2 regions of the Bradyrhizobium zhanjiangense genome follow, and region 2 is predicted to be linked to the other one. Evidence: riboswitches for the same ligand, from Rfam matches in the RefSeq annotation. Region 2 holds a riboswitch; the other holds the start of a gene.
The links. Region 2 has a riboswitch for cobalamin ahead of XH85_RS22705 (TonB-dependent receptor). Riboswitches for the same ligand answer to the same signal wherever they lie in the genome.
Positions count from the first base shown of each region.

Region 1: linked by a shared signal. The riboswitch ahead of XH85_RS30605 (DUF1636 family protein) and the one ahead of XH85_RS22705 (TonB-dependent receptor) in region 2 are both predicted to bind cobalamin.

Region 1 covers NZ_CP022221.1:6,354,971-6,362,467, forward strand. The annotation lists gene cobN (cobaltochelatase subunit CobN) at 1-1,928, opposite strand, end outside; gene cobW (cobalamin biosynthesis protein CobW) at 1,928-2,977, opposite strand; gene XH85_RS30605 (DUF1636 family protein) at 2,974-3,348, opposite strand; cobalamin riboswitch at 3,443-3,662, opposite strand; gene cobO (cob(I)yrinic acid a,c-diamide adenosyltransferase) at 3,702-4,337, shown strand; gene XH85_RS30615 (cobyric acid synthase) at 4,350-5,798, shown strand; gene cobD (threonine-phosphate decarboxylase CobD) at 5,787-6,752, opposite strand; gene cbiB (adenosylcobinamide-phosphate synthase CbiB) at 6,764-7,497, opposite strand, start outside.
Region 2 covers NZ_CP022221.1:4,751,599-4,759,095, reverse strand. The annotation lists gene XH85_RS45950 (thermonuclease family protein) at 387-950, opposite strand; gene XH85_RS48080 (LuxR C-terminal-related transcriptional regulator) at 1,221-1,505, shown strand; gene XH85_RS22715 (hypothetical protein) at 2,128-2,379, shown strand; gene XH85_RS22710 (hypothetical protein) at 3,031-3,612, opposite strand; gene XH85_RS22705 (TonB-dependent receptor) at 3,674-5,824, opposite strand; cobalamin riboswitch at 6,025-6,239, opposite strand; gene XH85_RS22695 (hypothetical protein) at 6,719-6,928, opposite strand; gene XH85_RS45270 (hypothetical protein) at 7,079-7,255, opposite strand; gene XH85_RS22690 (adenylate/guanylate cyclase domain-containing protein) at 7,378-7,497, opposite strand, start outside.

The sequences.
Region 1 (7,497 bases), 1.6 Mb from region 2:
GCATCGAGGCCGAGATCGTCTTCGAGACCCGCCGCGCGCGCCTCGTCGCGGATCGCTGAGATCAGACGCTGGCGGCGCGCGGGATCAAGACCATCGGCAGTCGAATATTCGTCGAGCAGACGTTCGAGCCGGCGCAGGCCTTCCGGCACGACGGATGCCGCAAGCGGTGGCGGCAGATGGCCGATCGTGACGGCAGCAATGCGCCGCTTGGCCTGCGCGGCCTCTCCGGGATCATTGACGATGAAGGGATAGATGACGGGGAGATCGCTGATCAGGGCTTCCGGCCAGCATGCCTGCGACAGCGCCACGGATTTGCCGGGCAGCCATTCCAGCGTGCCGTGCGCGCCCATGTGCACGACGGCATTGATGCCCTGCTCCCTGAGCCAGAGATAGAATGCGACATAGGCATGGCGCGGCGTGCGGGCGAGATCGTGATAGTCGGCATCGCGCGTCGTTGCATCGCCGCGCTCGGGCTGGACCGCGATGATCGACGCGCCGCAATGGATCGCCGCGAAGTGGAACGCGCCGTCGCGACAGCTTGGATCATCCTCCGGCGCGCCCCAGGCTTGTGCGAGATCATCCTGCAAGACTTGCGGCAGGCGCAAGAGCGCAGCACGGTACTCAGCGACGCTCCAGGTAAGCTGCTGCCTCAGCAGCGTCTCGCCGAGCGCATCGACCGGCGCAACATCGAAGCCGGCCTCCGCGAGATCAGACAGCAAGGCCTCGACCGAGGCCAGCGCATCGAGACCGACCGCATGCGCGATCTGGTGCGGACGTCCCGGATAGTTCGAGAGCACGATCGCCAGACGCTTCCTGGCGGCCGGCGTCTCCGCGAGCCGCCGCCAGGCGGCAACGCGCGCGGCGATGACCTGCACCCGCTCCTCATCCGCGCGATGGACAAGATGCGAGAATTGCAGATCGGGATCGCGCATCCCAGCGGATTTGAAGCTCACCACGCCCGCGAACAGGCGACCGTCGACCTCGGGCAGCACCACATGCATCGCGAGATCGCCGGGCGACAGACCACGGAGCGAGGTGGCCCAGTCCTCACGCCGCGCCGTCGAGAGCGCGACCTGGAACACCGGACATGATGCGGTATCGAACGGCGTCGTGCCGTCATCGCCCATTGCCGAGAACGCCGTCGCATTGACGATCGCGGCCGGAGAATCTTGCGCGAGATGCGCGCGCAGCCAATCGGCAACGCCCGCGGCCTTCAGCGAGGTGACGAAGACACCATAAGCGTCAAAGCCCTTCTCGCGCAGCGCGGCGATCAAGGCATCGACCGGGCCGGTGTCCGCAGCAGTGAGATAGGAGCGATAGAACGTCACCAGCGCGCGAGGCTTCCCCTCGCCGCCCACCGGCGCAGCAATGACGCCACGCGCGGGATCGTAGAACCCCATCTCAGGCACGGTCATCTCGCCGACAACTGGCCCGGCATAGAGGCCCGAGGCCAGCGCGAGCTGCGCGATCGCAGCTTGCGCCGCGACCGGGCCGCCGGTGTCGCAGAGCACCTTGAGCCGGCGCAGCGTCGACACCGGCAAGGTCGAATACGCGTCCAGCCGCGTATCGTCGCGGCCATCGGCCGGCAGCACGGCCAGCACGATGTTACGGTCCTTGGCAAGTTGCTGGAGCGCCGCGAGACCATACGGCCAGTAGGACTCACCGCCGATCAGCCGCACCAGGATGCCACGCACCTGCGACAGCGTGCGTTCGATATAGGTGTCGACCGAGAGCGGATGACGCAGCTCCGCAAGATTGGCGAGCCGCAGCGACGGCAAGCTGTCGCGGCCGCGCCGCCAGCCGGCCGCGAACGCGGCAAGGTCGGAATCCGAATACGAGAGCACCACGAGATCGGCCGGGTCCTGGCCGATGTCCCTTGGCGTCGCGGTCTCCTCGAGACCGCGGCTCTCGCGGAAAACGACGTGCATCAGATGCCAGATCCTGAAAGACCAAGTCCTGACCTGATCGCGGCCTCGTCGATGTCGCCATGCTCGCCGATCACGACGAGCTTCGACTGCCGTACGCCGGCAGCCCAGGGCTTGTCGAACTGGTGTCGCACGCGCTCGCCGACCGCTTGCAGCAACAGGCGCATCGGCTTGCCCGCGACCGCGATATAGCCCTTGGCACGCAGCACGTTCTGCTCGCGTGCCAGGCGCTGGATGGAGGCGACCAGCGCATCGACATTAGACACTTCCGGAAGATCGATCACGACCGAGGCAAAATCGTCGTGCTCATGCTCCTCCTCGCCGTCATGATGCGAGGGGCGCGCGGCAAGATCGTTTTCGGCGGCAGCGCCGAGACCGAGAATGACGCGCGCATCGATCGCGCCGTCGGTGACGGGCAACATCGGCACGCGGCGCGGCATCTCGGCCGTGATCGCCGCCTTGGCCGCTTCGATACCCGTGGCGCCCGCAAGATCGGCCTTGGTCAACAGCACGATGTCGGCACAGGCGATCTGGTCCTCGAACACTTCCGACAGCGGCGTCTCGTGATCGAGGTTTTCGTCGGCCGCGCGCTGCGCTTCGACCGCAGCGGGATCCGGCGCGAAGCGGCCAGCAGCGACGGCTTCGGCATCGGCCAGCGCGATCACACCGTCGACCGTGATGCGCGAGCGGATCTCCGGCCAATCGAACGCCTTCAGCAGCGGCTTTGGCAGCGCCAAGCCCGAGGTCTCGATCAGGATGTGATCGGGCCGCACTGGGCGCGCCAAGAGCTGCTCCATGGTCGGAATGAAATCGTCGGCGACGGTGCAGCAGATGCAGCCATTGGCGAGCTCGACGATGTTCTCCTCCGGGCAATTGGCGTCGGCGCACGACTTCAGGATCTCGCCATCGACACCCTCGCTGCCGAACTCGTTGACGAGCACGGCGAGCTTCTTCCCGCCCGCATTGGCAAGCAGATGCTGGATCAGTGTCGTCTTACCGGAGCCGAGGAAACCGGTGACCACCGTAACCGGGACTTTTGCGAGCGAATTCATTCGGCGGCCTCCGGCACGACGGCGATGGGGGGAATGCGCGCAAGCGATTGCTTGCGGAAGATTTCGGGACGGCTGCGCCAGGGCACGAGGCCGTCGGGCGCGGCCGCATAGGCCGCAGCGCCCGCGATCACGTCGCGCGCATTCGCATCCGACAGGCGGCCATAGACGTAGGACCAGCGGCCGGGCGCGCTGAGCGCGACTGAGCAGCCCTGGCTGCAGGCGGACAGGCATTCAACGGGAACCACGCTGACGCCATCGGGCACGCCGGCGTCCAGGATCGCGCCATGCAGCCGCTTGCCTGGCGTCGTCTCGCCCTGGCCAAGTGTCTCGCCGGCACGGCAGGTAATGCAGACGTGAAGTGTGACCGTCATCGCCTCTTCCAGAATAAACAGCGGGAGGCGAAGAGGCGCACGAACCACTTTTCAGGGGCCCGTTTCCCCGTCGCGGAACACCCCGTCCGCCGGTCCAAAATCGTCCGCGCTGGCAGGTCTCCCGGCTTGCGGAGCAGGGTCTTGCCCTTCGATCCCCGCCTTCCCGATCCCCTGGGGGATCAGTGGCTTCGGGCATCTCTCCGGTCACGGTCGCGGGGGCGGCTGCATTTTGGACCCAAATCTTGCCGATTCGGACCCTATCGCATTCCCTCTTCGCCTGTCATAGGACAGGAACCAACGCGGGCCCACCATTTGCCGCTGGCCGCCACTTGTCAAGCCGAAGGACTGGTACGATGACGCCTGAACCGGAGACCCAAACGGGCGAGGAAACCGACGCCCGGCACGCTGCGAAAATGGCGAAGAAGAAGGCCGCCCGCGACAAGATCATGGCGACCAAGAGCGGCGAAAAAGGCCTCATCATCGTCCACACCGGCGCCGGCAAGGGCAAGTCGTCCTCCGCCTTCGGCATGATCGTCCGCTGCGTCGCCCATGGCTTCCCCTGCGCGGTGGTGCAGTTCATCAAAGGCGCCTGGGACACCGGCGAGCGGCGCCTGCTCACCGGTCATTTCGGCGATCTCTGCCAGTTCCACGCCATGGGCGAAGGTTTCACCTGGGAGACGCAGGACCGCGCCCGCGACATCGCCGCCGCGCGCGCCGGCTGGGAGAAGGCCAAGGAGCTGATATCAGATTCCAATCTGCGCATGGTCGTGCTCGATGAGATCAACATCGCGCTGCGCTACGACTATCTCGATATCGCCGAGGTCGTCGAATTCCTCACCACGCAGAAGCCGCCGATGACGCATGTCGTGCTCACCGGACGCAACGCCAAGGACGAGCTGATCGAGATCGCCGACCTCGTCACCGAGATGACGCTGGTCAAGCATCCCTTCCGCTCCGGCATCAAGGCGCAGGCCGGCGTCGAATTCTGAGACGATCTCGCTATGGCGCGCGCGCTGATGATCCAAGGGGCCGGCTCGGACGTGGGCAAGTCGCTCATCGTTGCCGGCCTGGTGCGCGCCTTCACGCGCAGTGGCCTGCGCGTGCTGCCGTTCAAGCCGCAGAACATGTCGAACAATGCGGCCGTCACCGTCGATGGCGGCGAGATCGGCCGCGCCCAGGCGCTCCAAGCGCTCGCCGCCGGCGTCGAGCCGCACACCGACATGAACCCGGTGCTGCTGAAGCCGGAGACCGATGTCGGCGCGCAAGTTATCGTCCACGGCAAGCGCATCGCAACCGCCCGTGCACGTGACTATGCCGCGATGAAGCCCTCGCTGATGAGTGCCGTGCTGGAGAGCTTTGAGCGGCTGAAGGCACGCTCTGATCTGGTGCTGGTGGAAGGCGCCGGCAGCCCGGCCGAGGTGAACCTGCGCAAGGCCGACATCGCCAATATGGGCTTTGCGCGCAAGGCCGACGTGCCGGTGGTGCTGGTCGGCGACATCGACCGCGGCGGCGTCATCGCGCAGCTCGTCGGCATCAAGACGGTGATCGACCCCGATGATGCCGCGATGATCCAGGGTTTTGTCATCAACAAATTCCGCGGCGATCCCACGCTGTTCGATGACGGCTACAAGCTGATCGAAGCGAGGACTGCGTGGCGCGGTCTCGGCGTGCTGCCCTGGTTCGCACGCGCCGGCGAGCTGCCGGCAGAGGATGCGCTGGGCCTGCGCGATGCGCGAAAGCCGGGCCAATGCAAGATCGCCTGTCTCGCGTTATCGCGGATCGCCAATTTCGACGATCTCGATCCGCTCAAGCTCGAACCGGGCGTCGATCTCGTCATGGTGCGTCCGGGCGAAGCGATTCCTGGCGATGTCAGGCTCGTCATCATCCCCGGCTCAAAATCCACCCGCGGCGATCTCGCCTTTTTGCGGGCGCAGGGCTGGGACATCGATCTGCTCGCACATCACCGCCGCGGCGGCCATGTGCTCGGTCTCTGCGGCGGCTATCAGATGCTCGGACATAGAGTCGCTGATCCCGATGGCATCGAGGGCCCTGCGGGCGACACGCCGGGTCTCGGGCTGCTGGATGTAGAAACAGTGATGAGCCCGCAGAAGACGCTGACGCGTGTCGCGGCCGTGCATGCCGCCACCGACAAGCCGATCGAGGCCTACGAGATCCACATCGGCCGCACCGATGGGCCCGACCGCGCGCGGCCATTTGCGAAACTGAACGGCGAGCCGGAAGGCGCGATCTCGCGCGAAGGCCGCGTGCAGGGCAGCTATTTGCACGGCCTGTTCACGTCGGATGATTTCCGCAAGGCGTTCTTGGCAAAACTCGATATTCCCGCGGGCGACGAGCCCTATCACGCCAGGGTCGAGAGCGCGCTCGATGCCCTCGCCGATCACATCGAAAAGCATCTCGACGTCGAAGGATTGCTCGCGTTAGCGCGCTAGCACCTCGGCAAGGCGAGCCCATTCGGCTTCGCTGCCGGGAAGCCCGAGGCGCAGCCATGTCGGCTCTCTCGCGAAGACACGCGACCAGATTTGGCGACGCGCGAGTTTTTCCTGCGCGGCGCGCGCGTCAGGCGTTCCATAAAGACGAAACAAGGGCGTGCCGCCGACAAGCGTCCAGCCTTGCGACTGCACCATGGCGTCGAGGCGAGCACAGTCGCGTGCGAGCCGCGCTGACGTCGCCTCGGCCCAGGCATCATCGCGCAAGGCGCGGCAGCCAATCGCGATCGCTGCCCCCGAGACCGGCCATGGCCCCGACATCGATGCAAGCTTGCCGATATCGGCCGCATTGCCGAGCGCGAACCCAAGCCGCAGGCCGGCAAGGCCATAAAACTTTCCGAACGAGCGCAGGTTCAGCAGCCCCGGCCGATCCGCTTCCGAAGCAAGCGACAGCTGCGGAACGGCGTCGGCAAAGCTCTCGTCGATCACGAGACGGCCGACGCGCGGCAGCAATGCCAGCAAGTCCTTCGGCATATGGCGGCGTCCATCGGGATTGTTGGGATTGACGATGATCGCGAGGTCTGCGCCGGCTAGCGCGTCGAGCCCCGAGACCTCCTGGACATCCCAGCCCGCAGCCGACAGGACCCCGGCATATTCATTGTAGGTCGGCGCGAGGATGCGCGCGCGGCCGGATGGAGCCAGTTGCGGCAGCAATTGAATGGCGGCCTGTGCACCGCCCATCGCAGCAACAGGTGCGCTCGTGCGATAGGCGTGCTGCGCGGCTTGAAGCAAGGCATCGACCTCGGCGCGCGAGGGCAACGCGCTCCAGGCGCGCGGGCTCACCTCGCCCACGGGATAAGGCAGGCGGTTGATCCCTGTCGAGAGGTCGATCCAATCCTCAGCGCGTCCGCCAAAACGCTGCTGGGCCTGATCGAGATTTCCACCGTGCTCGCGCATGCCCCGTTGTTTCACGCGAAGGCCAGGATCGCAAGCACCCCCGCGAGAAGCAGCATGGACCTACGATAGACCGCCAATCCGTGATTGATGTCCGCAGCGAGCGGATCGCGCGCGCCTTCGTTGAGCCAGGGCTCGTTCGTGATGCTGCCGTGATAGATGCGGGGACCGCTGAGCCGCACACCGAGCGCCCCCGCCATGGCCGCTTCCGGCCAACCGGCGTTGGGCGAGCGATGGCGGCGCGCATCGCGGCTTATGCACGACAGCGCCTCCGATCGCCGCGGCGCCAGCAGCACGAAGAGGAAGCCGGTCAGGCGCGCCGGAATGAAATTGGCGACATCGTCGATGCGCGCTGCGGCCCAGCCGAAAGCTTCGTGTCGCTCGCTGCGATGCCCGATCATGGAGTCGAGCGTGTTGATGGCCTTGTAGCCGAGGATGCCGGGCAAGCCGAACAGCGCGCCCCAGAACACCGGCGCCACGATGCCGTCGGAGGCATTCTCGGCAAGGCTCTCGATCGCCGCGCGCGCGATGCCGGGCTCATCGAGCGCCGCGGGATCACGGCCGACGATACGCGAGACCGCGTCACGTGCAGCGGTGATGTCGCCGGCCTGCAAGGGATTTGCGACCGCCGCGACATGATCGTGCAGCGAGCGCAGCGCGACCAGGGGCCAGGCGAGGACGCCGACCAGCACGATCTGGGTCCAGCCCGACCAAAGCAAGGATTGAATCACCCAGCCGACCGCAACTG
Region 2 (7,497 bases):
GATCGTGTTCCTTTGCCGTTCTTAAGACGGCACAACGAAAGCGTAGCAGACAGGTTCCTAGAGAACGTGCGCCGATAGCTATGATGCCCGCTTCTGGCCCGTTTGCGACATGCCCAGGCGGTCTGACGATGTCCGTTCAAAGCGGAAGGTGCAATGGGCGAGGCTAGTCGTCACGTCGCCACAAGAGAACCCACTTGCGTACGACCTCCCGGCCCGGCTCATCCGGAGTAATCGCTCCAAGCTAACATGCCGACCAACGATTGCTGCTAGTCGAAGCTGATCCCGCCGCCAACCGAAGGTGATCCCTACAAGGACGAAGCCTACGGGTTGTGGGCGATCAAGCAGAACGGCAAGTAAGGCCCGGCAGCGGTCGGGATTTCTATCGCCTAGCGCTTTACGCAATAGGACGACCGTGGTTGCGCCGCCAACGCGGCCTCCTGCTCGAAAGACACGTAACGGGTGTCGTAGCGCGGACACGCCAGAGCGGCACCTTGGGCGATGATCGCTCGATTGATGTCGGCGCCGTCGGCGGTGGTGCAATAGCCGACCTCACGGCTGTAGGTTTTTTCGCCGGTCAAGCGGCAGGTCAGCGTCCCGGTGACGAGCGTGACCATCACCCGCCGGGCGTTTTCGCCGCGCGCTGTCCCCAGCTCGGCGGCATCGACGCCTTTTAGGCGTATTGGCGTGCCCGCGACGACGACGGTGTCGCCGTCGATCACGCGGGCGGGGCCGCTGATGGTTGTCATGGGAGGCACGGCATGGGCGTTCGCCCAGTGCCGTGCTGGGACTTCGCCGGCGACGTAGAGCACCACGGCTAAAAGGACTGCGATCACGGAGAGACGGTTAAGGAAGGCGTTGTCCTCGCTCTCGGTGCGCTGTCCGAGGACACTGTAAAGGCGGAGGCATATAAAGACCGCCAGCGCTGCGAAGATAATGATGTAAGTATCCACGTCGCCTTCCAATGAAGAAAAGACAAGACGGTACTAGATTTGAAGTGGGTGTTCCGCCATTCATTTGTTAATCGTTGCCGCCGCTGGAGGGTACACCATTATCCCGCGATCGATACTGCAGCATGGCGGTCAGTCGGCGTAAGATGTATGGTTCCTGCCACGCATTAAAGCTGAGGTACGTGCCATGGCAGACGACCTTACCTATCGCATCTGCGTCATCGTAGGCGGCTTGATCCCCGTCCTGTTAGCCGCAATCGCAATCTTCGCCCGATGAAGGCACCGATACTGAGCCCCCGCGAGAAGCGCCTCTTGCGGCGTATCGCCCGTGGCTGCTCTGACAGATCTATTGCGGCTCAGATCGGCGGAAGAGCAGATCAAGTTGGCGAACAGCGAAAGCGACTGCTGCAAAAACTACAGCTCAATTCCCCGTCTGAGATTGCAGAAGCTGCCGCGCGGTGGGCATTTTGGCCATCTTACAAATTCACTGCGGCCGCTGACGAGGCGGCTCTCTGGCAAAAGTGTAAGGAGGACGGCAGCTACGGACCGCCGTCCTAAACTTCGCCTGCATCAATACCGGTAAGGATATTGCCCCGGACAAATGTATTGTCCGTAGCTGTCATAGTAGCAGCCGGAGTTGTAATAGCCGTAGGCACCCGCCGCAGCGGCTGCGCCAACCGCCGCAGCGCCATACCCCCAACCAGGGCGATAGTAACCGCGACCATAACCCGGATACCCCGCTACCGGACGGCCGGGGCGCCCTGCGATCGGGCGGCCCGGACGCCCCGCGATCGGACGCCCCGCTATCGGATGCGCTGGTCGCGCAATTCGTCCGGCGTGCATCCCACTGCCTCGGAAGCCACCGGCACGCATGCCGCCGCCGTGAAAGCCACCTCCACCGCCACGGAAGCCGCCGCCTCCGCCACGGCGCGCATACGCATCATCGGGGATGAGAGTTGCAGTGAGCAGAACAAATGCTGCTAGACCGGCGAGAATGTATTTGAGCATCGTTCATCTCCGAACTTGGAGTTCGTGAGCGAACGAGACTGGTGGCCTCACTGCGGGCAGCGTTGACGTAGATCAACGATACCGGCGGCGGATTGGACACAAACTGCCATTGCGGCGCGTTGCCCCCGCCGCGCGCTGCACTCTTCGGAAAATCACGGCGATGTGGGTCCTGATGTACGTCTTTTCTTACTCCGTCAGCCCAGCCGCCACCAACGACAGGGCGGACTGGCGGCTCCTTCCCACCGTGGTGTTTCAGGAATTCTCGAACGAAGAACGATGCAGGGCGGCCAAAACGGCGCTGGAAGGAAGTTTAAGGGACGCCGGAGCCAAGCTGCGCAGCGGCCTAGAAGACCTGAAGGCTATCGGCAAAGCTGACCCTACGCAAATCATCATCGCCTACAACGTGGAATGCCTTCCGAAATAAGGTCGGCACCACCCCTACTTTTTCGATGGTCACGGCAGGCAGCGAAACGCGACAGCAGCAAGCGACGGGCGCGGCAGCATCATGGGCCGTAGGAAGGCCGCACGGCGTCCCGGGGGCGGCAGGACTATTGGTCCCCAGCCAGCGCATACAGTGAAATAGGGCCTAATAGGGCCCAGCCTCTTTCCGGCAGATCTCTCGCCCTCCAGTTGCGGCCAGGAAACTATTTTATTTTCAGGGGCTTAAGCCGCCCTCAACAGACCAGAAAAGCTGCTTGCGGAAAGGACCACACGGTTTTGCCGTACGCGCGGTTCGTTGGCACCGCAGGGTTCGACGGCGTTGTGCACGTTGCCATCGAAATGCTGACGCGACGAACCTGACAGCGCCGTCCGTCCGCGCGAAGCCTTAGGGCTCACGGAGAGCAATCCGTCCTGCCCGCAGCTTTCGCGCCCGACGCTGCCGCGTCCACCGCTCCCCGGCTCCGCGATCATCACGACACATGATCGCCCCTCAAGGGTGAGCCGGGATGGGCGATTATACGTCAATTCCGAATTTCGGTAAAGCGGAATCTTTTTGCGCGGGCGGGTTGACAGTCCGGCGACACAGCAAGATCCTGTGGCCCCGATGGCGCCACGACGTCGAACGCAGCGGCGCTCAGGCCGACATCGCTCCCTTGCGCCCGAACGGATCGAGCAGACGGACAATCTCGCAGGCGGCGACGAGACCGGTGAGCCAGGCGGCGCTGGTCAGCCCGAGGCGCGTCACGATGGCTGCGGTGAAGGCGCCCTCTCCGCCCAGGAACGGCGTCGCGGCGAGCAGCGCGAGCTCATAGGCCGCATAGGCGGCGACGAGCGTGACGGCCAGCGCCAGCGGCGTGCGGCCCTGCGGCAGCATGCGCAGCACCGCAGACGAAACGGCGGTCGCCAGCAGCGCGGCCGCGCCGATCGCAAAACCCCAGGCGACGGTGCTGCCGTCGATGGGATAGTGCAGCGCGCCGAAGCCGATGGTCTGGTTGACGAGCCAGGCGCCGGTGACGACGAGCAGCGCCGGCCGCAGCGGCAGCATCGCGGCCGCGACGACGGCAAAGGCCGCGAACGGTGTTGCACAGGCGAGCGCGAAGCTCGCGAGCGCGCATGACGCCGCGAGCAGCCCAAAGCAGAACATCGGCGCAAGGCGCGGCGTCACCGGATGAAGCCGCAGACTGTCGGCGTGAGACGGCTGGATGCTGAGAGCCATAAGTGATCTCCTTCTATTCGAATTCTAGTGCATTTGGGGACGTGTGACAGCCCTATCGACGTCAGAACGTTGCGCCGGCTTTGAGCAGATAGCTGCGGCCGGGCAGCGGATAGGCGCTGAAGCGACCGTCGGTAAAGGTGCTTGCGACTGCATAGTCGTAGTAGAGCGCGTTCAGCAAATTGTTGACGCTGAGCGACCAGAAGTACCGCTCATATTGACCACTGAGCTTGAGGTCGATCGTGCCATTGGCAGGAATCGGCTTCTGAGTGCCGGCCTGGTCGTTGTCCATGCGACGCTCGCTCCAGAACCGCGCGGTGGCGTCGAGCACCACATAGTTCTGCCAGATGTTCCAAGTGACACCCACACTCGCGGTGTAGCGCGAGACCAGCGGCACATCATTGCCGGCCCAGACGCCCTCTCGGAAGACAGCCCTCGTATAAGCCATGCCGGCGCGCAAGAGCAGCGCGTCGTTGACGCGATAGGAGACACTGGTCTCCGAGCCGTAACGGCGGGTCGGATCGAGATTGGTATTGTAGAACAGGATTGGATTGAAATGGATCTCGTTGGTGAGGTCCATCAGATAGAGACTGCTCTGCATCTGAAGACCGCCTCCCTTGATACGCAGCCCAGCCTCGACATCCTGCGAGGTCTGGGTCTTGAGCAGGAACGTTTGCGGCAGTGGATTGAAGAAGGGATCGAATGAGGGTCCTGACGACACCCGCTCGTCGACGTCAGGCGTGCGAAACGCCCGCGCGGCGCGGCCGAACAGCGAGACCATGTCGTTGAGGCGATGCTCGGCACCGAGGTGCAGCGCATATTGGGTCTCGTCGCTCCTGAGCGGGAGCGCGCCGATGTCGGCGTTGAACGGAGCTGCCGGATCAAAATTGTCACGTGCCGACAGACTGATGGTCTGCACCCGCGCGCCATAGGAAACGTCGGTCGTAGGCGTCACACCCAATGTGTGCTGAAAATAGCCCGCAACGGTCTGCTGCCTGAGGTCGTAATTGTGCCAGGCGGCGAGACCCTGGCCGGCGCCGCGGTTCTGCTGAAAGCTCGCATCGTAATAGTCGATGCCGGTCAAGAGCTGGGACGGCATTCCGAGCAGGAGGCTCTTCACGCTGAGCCGCGGCGTGATCGACCATGTCGTCAGATCAGCGTCGACATAGGTCGAGGTGAAAAAGGCGGGCACGGGCGTCGGACTGGAGAAGAAAGCACTCTGCTGCCTCTTGTCGCGCAGGCCGCCGTCGACGATGAGATCGACGTCGTTCACCAGGGTTTTTGTGAAGCCCGCTGTCGCGCCAAAACCTTGCTGGTTGGCATAGTTGAAGGGCGTGCTGGTCCCCTTCCGGTTGGTCGCGAGCTCGTCGAGGCCGATCGAGGGATCGACGGTGCGGCCGCCCGGCAGTCGCAGCTCCTGATTGTCGCCGGTCACGGTCAGGAACGCAGTCAACCCCGGCGTCGTGTAGTTCAGATTGCCGACGCCGTTCTCCTGGGAATAACGATTGTTGTCACGATAGCCATCGGTCTTGACGGTGTTGCCGTAAAACGAGGTCGACCACGGACCGGAATTGAGCCACGTCGAGACGTTGGCGAGCCTGGTGTTGAACGAGCCGAAGCCGGCCTCGATGCCCGCGGCCATGGGTGGTCCGCCGACGCCGTTCTTGGTGACGATGTTGATGACGCCGCCGACCGCGTTGTCCCCATAGAGCACCGCACCGGAATTGCCGCGCGTGATCTCGATGCGCTCGATGGAATTGAGCGGGATGGTGGCAAGGTCCACCTGCGCCATGTCGATGTCGTTCAGCCGCCGTCCGTTGACCAGCACCAGCGTGTTGGCGGTTGCGAACGCGCCGAAGCCGCGCAGGTCGACACCGGTCTTGGCGCCGATCGGACCGCCATAGAACGTCGTGATCTGGGCGCCCGGTACTTGCGTCGAGATGATCTCGGCAAGCGTCTGCGACGGCGAATGGGCGATGTCCGCGGCCGTGATGACGGTCGTGGCGGCGCCGACGATGCCTCCATTGTTGCTGGCCGCCTCACCGCCAAAGCCGGCCGAGCCGGTCCCTGTCGGCGCGCCGTTCGGCGTCGCACGGCGTCTCCCCATGTCGCCATCGCTGCTCGCCCTGGCACGCGTGCGGTTCTGATCGTCGGCCCTGGTCACTTCGACCGGCGGCAACTGCTCGGCGGCAGTCTGGGCGCGGACGCCCCTCATATTGAGGACAAGAACGGGAATGATGAAGCTGGACGCCAGCCAGGCCGTGCGACGGCACCGGATTGCGGCGGAAACGGAAGACATGCGAACAAAACCTCGGCAGGACATCAGTGGCACGTCACAGCGAACGAGGTTTCACGACGGAGCGATCAATCGCTCCGGTGAAGCTAATGTCTGTACTCCCCGACCGACATCTTCGCGTGTGACCACGGCTGACGGCAGGTCTCCTGGCTCGCGGGTCGTTACCTCTCCGTCGCCTTCCCAGGACCGAGATTCCCAGTGGCATAGGACGAGAGATTCGCCGCTTACAGTTGCGGGGGCAGCCATGGCATTGAGAAGATCCCGGCGTTGGGAAAATCTCGCACCACGTTCCCTTTTGATCTCCGTGAGGAGAACCGTCGCGGATCTTTTACGAGTCGTGCAGCCCGGGAGTCAATCGGCTGGTTGCATCTGGCAGCGACCACTCGCCGCTGCCGGTGCGTCCCGCAAGCAGAGGCCCGGCAGCTACGTCCGCCCTCGCGGGCGCTGGGCCTGCGCCCAAGCGATGGCGACGTCGCGTGGCGGAACATCGATGCGCTTGATCGGCGTCAGTTCGCCGGAGGCAGAGACAATCGCGGTCTCCTCGCGGCGGCAGCGCCGACACACGAAACGGACCTCACGCGGGAATGCCGACCAGCTTGAACGTTTGACGTTGGCAGCCATCGGCCATGCGTCGCAATGCGAGCACGACACTAGGAACCGGCCGGGATCGAGCATACCCATTCAATCGGACTCCACGCGTCCTGCCCGCCTCCTTCAATGATTAATCCAAGTGAATCGTTCCGGTGCCTGGGCACCGCCGACGGCCTCCTGTCTTTTGGCGCGCCGGCGATTTTGGCCACAAGCATCAAGAACTCAGCGAGCCCCCTTGAGGGTGCAGGAGGTCGTGCAGGTGACCGTGGTGCCGTGATCGCATGACTTGCAGGCGCTGACGCACTGGTTCATGTCGCGAGGATTGTAGCTGTAGTTTCGCATCGGGCAGGTCGACGTCGAGCCGGTGATGTCCTGCTCCTGATCGCAGGCAGCCGTCATGAGCGCGAATATGATCACTGCAACGAGACGCATGGGATTGCCCGTCAAACATGGCAAGTGACACTCGCGAGGCGCTGCATTGCAACGAACCCCGGCCTTCCCACTACGAGCCATCGCCAATCAGCGACGCCCGCATGCGCCTGAGAATGCGCGCCAAATGTTAAGAACGGATTGCAGTCGGCCTCAAGCAGCAGCGCTGGTCGCGATCGCCTGCCGCATATCCACCGCCAGCTGGCGGTACTGCTCGGCGAGCTTCAGATAGAACTCGCGCTTGGTGCTGTCGGTGGCGAGCTTGGCAATCAGCTCGCACTCGGCGGAGAGCGTCTCGAACCGTTCGAGCCTGTCCTCAAGGTGTGTCATCGGCGTGTCCCCATCTGACGCCTCAGGGACGTCGAGCCTAAGCCCGGGAAATAGGTCACGGCGAACATCGTTATGGAGTAGAATCGTTTTTTCCAGTCGGCGACGCCGGACGGCAGGCAATGCTATTTCTGCTCCAACCGCCAGGCGCCGTCCCAACCCACGTCCGGCGGGTTAACCTCGAACTGCGCGATGCGGCCGAGCAGCGTGCGCGAGGGACCGTCGCCGGGGACCGCTTCGAGCGC